Regions from separate parts of the Streptomyces sp. NPDC048057 genome, predicted to be linked through region 2. Evidence: riboswitches for the same ligand, from Rfam matches in the RefSeq annotation. Region 2 holds a riboswitch; the other holds the start of a gene.

Region 1 (3,371 bases), on a different contig from region 2:
CCCTGCGAGATCTCGAACTCGACTCGCTGACCCTCCTCCAGGGTGCGGTAGCCGTCCATCTGGATCGCGCTGTAGTGGACGAATACGTCCGCACCACCGTCGACCGCGATGAAGCCGTACCCCTTCTCCGCGTTGAACCACTTGACGGTGCCCTGAGCCATGCCCAACTCCCCTATTACTGGCCCTTGCACAGGACCGCACCTCGCGGACCCGGGTCAGACCCCTACCCGCTCACTGGAGTGCGCCGGAACGCGTCGACCGCGGCTGAATGTATCTGCCCAACTGCCCTCTGCAACAGGTCAATCGGACGAGAATTCCTGGAACCTACGATCGGGTAATTAGGTGGGATTACCGCAATTCCGGGGCAAACCAGGCCGGACAAAGGGAACTTAAGCGACACAAGTACGCCACACATTGGCTGCTTCTTATCGAGCCCGGGCGCAATTCGATACCTGGGCGAGCACGGTCGGCGAAGGGGCGTTCCCCAACTGTAGCGTGCTCAACCATGCAGAATTGCCCCCTCCGGATGTCTCACGGAGGGGGCAATTGCGCTGACTCAGGGTGATGCGGCTGACTCTGGGTGATGCGGCTGACTCTGGGTGATGCCGAGCGCCCGCGCGGGCGGGGAGACGGCGGTCCGGGTCTCAGCCGCCGGCGACCGCGGGGATGATCGAGATGCCGGCGCCGTCCGGCGTGGCGGTCTCCAGGCCCTGCTCGAAGCGGACGTCGTCGTCGTTGACGTACACGTTGACGAAGCGGCGCAGCTTGCCCTGGTCGTCCAGGACGCGGGCGGCGATCCCCGTGTGGTTCTTCTCCAGGTCGGCGATGACCTCGGCGAGGGTCGCGCCCTCGGCGGGCACCTCGGCCTGACCGCCGGTGTAGGTGCGCAGGATGGTCGGGATGCGGACGTTGACGCTCATGGGTGCCTCTTTCGGGGCCGGTACGGGGCGAACGGGGTGCGGAGGGGCTGCCGGGACCTGCGGTCAGCCGGCCAGGCCGGCGGCGCGGAAGGCCTCCAGGCTCGGCCGGATCGTCGCCGACGGGCCGGTGGTCTCCGCGACCGCGTCCAGCGTCTTGAGGCCGTCGCCGGTGTTGAGCACGACGGTGGTGAGCGACGGGTCGAGCACGCCGGCCTCCAGCAGCTTCTTGGTGACGCCGACCGTCACGCCGCCCGCGGTCTCCGCGAAGATCCCCTCCGTGCGGGCGAGCAGCTTGATCGCCTCGACGACCTGTTCGTCGGTGACGTCCTCGACCACGCCCCCGGTGCGGCGGGCGATGTCCAGGACGTACGGCCCGTCGGCCGGGTTGCCGATGGCGAGCGACTTCACGATGGTGTCGGGCTTGACCGGCCGCACCACGTCGTGGCCCGCCTTGAAGGCGGCGGAGACCGGGGAGCAGCCCTCGGCCTGCGCGGCGATGATCCGGTACGGGCGGTCCTCGACCAGGCCCAGCTTGATCAGCTCCTGGAGCCCCTTGTCGATCTTGGTGAGCTGGGAGCCGGAGGCGACGGGGACGACGATCTGGTCCGGGATGCGCCAGCCGAGCTGCTCGCAGATCTCGTACGCGAGGGTCTTGGAGCCCTCGGCGTAGTAAGGGCGCAGGTTGACGTTCACGAAGCCCCAGCCCTCGCCGATCGGGTCGCCGATCAGCTCGGAGCAGAAGCGGTTCACGTCGTCGTAGGTGCCCTCGATGCCGACCAGCTCGCCGCCGTAGACCGCGGCCATGACGACCTTGCCCTGCTCCAGGTCGTACGGGATGAAGACGCAGGAGCGCAGTCCGGCGCGGGCCGCCGCGGCGCCCACCGCGCCGGCGAGGTTGCCGGTGGAGGAGCAGGAGAGGGTGGTGAAGCCGAAGGCGCGGGCGGCCTCGACGGCGATGGCGACGACACGGTCCTTGAAGGAGTGCGTCGGGTTGCCGGAGTCGTCCTTGACGTAGAGGCCGCCGGTGACGCCCAGCTCGGCGGCGAGCCGGTCGGCCTGCACGAGCTTGGTGAAGCCGGGGTTCACGTTCGGCTTGTCGGCGACGTCGGCGGGGACGGGCAGCAGGGGGGCATAGCGCCAGATGTTGGCCGGTCCGGCCTCGATGCGCTTGCGCAGCGCCTCCGGGTCGCCTTCGGGCAGGTCGTACGCGATCTCCAGCGGGCCGAAACAGGCGGCACAGGCGAAGATCGGGCCGAGCGGGAAGCGTTCGCCGCACTCACGACAGGAGAGCGCTGCGGCGGGGCCGAGGTCGGGGGTGGTCACGGTGCTTGCGGCGGTCTGCACAGCCATGGAGGCGAGGCCCTTTCTCCTCATCTTCCTCATGGCGCGTTTCGCCATGAGACGGATTTGGCACCTTCCCGAGCCGGGAGCCTCGCGACGCTGCGGCGCTTGAGCGCGCGCTGCACGACGGAGACCGGCTGGAGGGTTGCCGGGGCTTCAACGGGCCGTATCCCTCTGCCCCTCTGGATGAGCGGTATTCGATTGTGAACGGCGGGTCGAACAGGTCGAACGAGTCGGTCGAAACGTTCAACGGTGGGGCCGTTCGGCGCGGGGACCCCGACATGCGATGGCCATCCGCGTTGTTCAAGACTGTAACCGAAGGTCCGGGCGGTTGAGATAGTCGTCCGAACCGCGAGATGGGTCACAGCGGGCGCCGGACGGTTCGACGGCGGACCGCACGGACGGAGGAGTTGGGGGCACGTGCTCGATGAGGTGGAGCGGTGGCTGGCGACGCGTTCCTGGTCGGCGGCGGACCGTCCGCTGAGCGCCCTGGTCGCGGCCAAGCGGGGGACGACGGTCAGCGTGGTGCTGCCGGCCCTGGACGAGGAGGCCACCGTCGGCGAGATCGTCCGGGTGATCCGCCGGGAGCTGATGGAGCGCGTGCCGCTCGTCGACGAGCTGGTGGTGGTCGACTCCGGGTCCACGGACCGTACGGGCGAGGTGGCCGCGGCGGCGGGCGCGCGGGTGGTCCACCGGGACGAGGTCCTGCCGAGGATCCCCGTGCTGCCGGGCAAGGGCGAGGTCCTGTGGCGCTCCCTGATGGTCACGCGCGGTGACGTCGTCTGCTTCGTGGACGCGGATCTGCGGGACTTCTCCGCGGACTTCGTGTCGGGGATCGTCGGCCCGCTGCTGACCGATCCGCAGGTGCAGTTCGTCAAGGCGATGTACGACCGACCGCTCGGCGAAACAGCAGGTCAGGGCGGCCGGGTCACCGAGCTGGTGGCGCGCCCGCTGCTCAATCTGCACTGGCCGCAGCTCGCCGGCTTCGTCCAGCCGCTGGGCGGCGAGTACGCGGCGCGGCGCTCGCTCCTGGAGCGGCTGCCCTTCCCCGTCGGTTACGGAGTGGAGCTGGGGCTGCTGGTCGACGCGCTGCACACGGTGGGGCTGGAC
Region 2 (3,371 bases):
ACGAGGAGGTCACCAGCGGCAAGCACTGACCGCTGAACCACCGTCGCCACGGTGAGAGCCCCGTCCACTGCCTGGACGGGGCTCTTCGCCGTTCCCGGGTCTGGATAGGCTGGGTGGCGTACCTTCCCCTTCGTAGCGCCATCGTTTTCGTACATCCCCTTCCCCGTCGTGTGGACCCCAGGAGCGGACCATGAACGTTGTGACCCCGGCAGGCGGCGACAGCGTGGCGGCCCACTCCTGGCCGGCCGTGCTGAACTCGCTGCTGAACAACGACGACCAGGGTGCGGACGCGACGGCCTGGGCGATGGACCGGATCCTCAGCGGCGAGGCGTCGGACGCGCAGATCGCCGGCTTCGCCGTCGCGCTGCGGGCGAAGGGCGAGACCGTGGAGGAGATCTCCGGTCTCGTGTCGACGATGTACGAGCACGCCAACCTCATCGAGGTGCCCGGCCCCAGCGTGGACATCGTCGGCACCGGCGGCGACGGCGCGAAGACGGTGAACATCTCGACCATGGCGTCGATCGTGGTCGCCGGGACGGGCGCGAAGGTCGTCAAGCACGGCAACCGTGCGGCGTCCAGCGCCTCCGGCGCCTCCGACGTGTTGGAGAAGCTCGGGGTGAACCTGGAGCTGTCACCGCAGCGGGTGGCCGAGGTCGCCGACGAGGCGGGCATCACCTTCTGCTTCGCGATCAAGTTCCACCCGGCGCTGCGGCACGTGGCGGTGGCCCGCCGTGAGCTGGGCATCCGGACGATCTTCAACTTCCTGGGTCCGCTGACGAACCCCGCGCGGGTGAAGGCGCAGGCCACGGGGGTGGCCGATGCCCGGATGGCGCCGATCATGGCGGGGGTGCTCGCCCGGCGCGGCTCGTCGGCGCTGGTCTTCCGCGGGGACGACGGGCTGGACGAGCTGACCACGACGTCCACGTCCCGGGTGTGGATCGTGCGGGACGGCGCGGTCCGCGAGGAGCGCTTCGACCCGCGGGACGTCGGCATCGACCTGGTGCCGGTGTCGGAGCTGCGGGGCGCTGACGCGTCGTACAACGCGGAGGTCGCGCACCGCGTGCTCTCCGGCGAGCGCGGCCCGGTGCGGGACGCGGTGCTGCTGAACGCGGCGGCGGCGCTGGTGGCGCTGGAGCCGGGGGACGCGCCGCTGCGGGAGCAGATCGCGGCGGGGATGGAGCGGGCGGCGGAAGCGGTGGACTCCGGCGCGGCGGCCCGCACCCTCGCGCGCTGGGTCCGCGCCACGAACGCGTCGTAGCGCCCGCGCCCTGCTAGTGGCGTGCGGGTGCGGTGTGCCCCGCTGGGGCGTGGGCGCCTCTTCTTGCCACCGGCGCGTGGGGTTTCAGGGGCGCGGGGAACTGCGCGAACGGCCCCCACCGAGCCGCACTCGGAATCGCCGCATCAGCGCCGTAGTACCACGGTGGGCATGGCGGCTACCTGCTGTCTTGGGCTTGTCGCGCAGTTCCCCGCGCCCCTAAAACCCCCGCCCGTCTGCGGGCCGTGGAGGTTGCGTGGGAGACGCCAGCGCCCTCAAAGCCCCTGCCCGGCCGCAGGGCGCGGCGGATACTCGCGTGCGAACAGCCTGTCCGGGATGCGGACGTGGTTGCGCGGGGGCGGGGCGTCGCATACGGTTTGCGCAGGTCATGAGTGACAGCGACTACGGCCCCGGCCCGCTGTCCGGCAACCCTCCGTCCGTGGCGGGGTGCCCCGGGTGAAGACCAGGTCGTGGGCAGCGAGGTCCGCGGCAAGCGCGGACCCCTGTGAACCCTGGGGTCCTGGTCCTCAAGGGAGCAGCCTCGTGAGCAAGCGAATGCGATAGGGCCTCGTAGCCCCTTCTTCATCACCCCTCCGCGCCACCGCGCCAACTGCGCCCAGTGCGCACGTGCGCCCCGCGGAGCCCGTCCTGAAGCCATTCCCTTTCGCTGTGCCCCACCGGGAGATTCCGCCATGTCCGCATGCCCGAACGCCGCCGCCACCACCGTCACCGACTGTGCCGCCCTGCCCGTGCTCGGCCGGGACGTGACCGTCCCGCTGGTGACCGGCGGGGAGGTCGCGTACGCGGCCCTCGACTACGCGGCGAGCGCCCCCGCGCTCCAGCGGGTGTGGGACGACGTCGCCGCGTACGCCCCGTACTACGGCAGCGTGCACCGCGGCGCCGGCTACCTCTCCCAGCTCTCCACCGACCTCTTCGAGAACAGCCGGGAGACCGTCGCGGAGTTCCTGGACTGCCGCGAGGGCGACCAGGTGGTGTTCACCCGCTCCACCACCGACTCGCTCAACCTCCTCGCGGCCGTGCTCCCCGCCGACTGCGAGGTGTTCGTCTTCGAGACCGAGCACCACGCCTCCCTGCTGCCCTGGCAGGAGGCCCGGGTGACGTACCTGAACGCGCCGCGCACCCCGCAGCAGGCCGTCAGCACCCTGGAGCGCGCGCTCGCCGACCGCGACCCGTACGGGCCCGCGCTGGTCTGCGTGACGGGTGCGTCGAACGTGACCGGTGAGCTGTGGCCGGTGAAGGAGCTCGCCGCCGCGGCCCACGCGCACGGCGCCCGCATCGTGCTGGACGCGGCCCAACTCGCCCCGCACCACCCGGTGTCCGTGCGCGAGCTGGACGTCGACTACGTGGCCTTCTCGGGCCACAAGCTGTACGCCCCGTTCGGCTCCGGGGTGCTCGCGGGCCGCGCGGACTGGCTGCGGGAGGCCCGGCCCTACCTCGCCGGCGGCGGCGCGTCGCGCAAGGTCGCCCGGCGCGCGGACGGCGGCGTGGACGTCGAGTGGCACACCACCGCCGCCCGCCACGAGGCCGGTTCGCCGAACGTCATCGGCGTGTACGCGATCGCCGCCGCCTGCCGTGCGCTCACCGAAGCCGGCTTCGACTCCCTCGTCGCCCGGGAGCAGGAGCTGGTGGCGCGGGTGCGCGCGGGCCTCGCCGAGGTGCCGCAGGTGAAGGTGCTGTCCCTGTTCGGGGACGACGCACCCCGGGTCGGGGTGATCTCCTTCGTCGTCGAGGGGTGGAACAGCTCCCACTTCGCCGCCGCGCTCTCCGCCGAGTACGGCATCGGGGTGCGCGACGGCCTGTTCTGCGCCCACCCCCTGGTGCGCACCCTGCTCGGCAGCGACCCCGAGGAGCCGGGCGAGTGCGGCGCCCCCGAGGCCGAGCCGGGGGAGCGGTCGCTGAACGCGATCCGGGTCAGCTTCGGCGCCGGTACGCCCGACGAGCACCTGGAGCGCTTCGTGCGGGCCGTGCGCGAGCTGGTCACCGACGGCGCGCGGTGGAGCTACCGCACCGAGGACGGCCGCTGCGTGCCCGACCCGACCGCGGGCCCGGCCGCCGCGCCGACCGGCTGACGCTCCGGCAGCCGCGCACCGAGCAG

What was found. Region 2 has a riboswitch for S-adenosylmethionine ahead of AB0E05_RS20180 (aminotransferase class V-fold PLP-dependent enzyme). Riboswitches for the same ligand answer to the same signal wherever they lie in the genome.
Region 1: it holds a riboswitch for S-adenosylmethionine, as region 2 does, so the genes downstream of both, thrC (threonine synthase) here and AB0E05_RS20180 (aminotransferase class V-fold PLP-dependent enzyme) in region 2, are expected to answer to the same signal.

Annotation. Positions count from the first base shown of each region.
Region 1 covers NZ_JBEZNF010000008.1:86,963-90,333, forward strand. The annotation lists gene AB0E05_RS11135 (cold-shock protein) at 1-161, opposite strand, end outside; gene AB0E05_RS11140 (MoaD/ThiS family protein) at 645-920, opposite strand; gene thrC (threonine synthase) at 984-2,270, opposite strand; SAM riboswitch class I at 2,288-2,454, opposite strand; gene AB0E05_RS11150 (glucosyl-3-phosphoglycerate synthase) at 2,682-3,371, shown strand, end outside.
Region 2 covers NZ_JBEZNF010000016.1:79,983-83,353, reverse strand. The annotation lists gene AB0E05_RS20190 (cytochrome bc complex cytochrome b subunit) at 1-29, shown strand, start outside; gene trpD (anthranilate phosphoribosyltransferase) at 191-1,258, shown strand; SAM riboswitch class IV at 1,640-1,757, shown strand; gene AB0E05_RS20180 (aminotransferase class V-fold PLP-dependent enzyme) at 1,948-3,345, shown strand; gene AB0E05_RS20175 (glycerate kinase) at 3,276-3,371, opposite strand, start outside.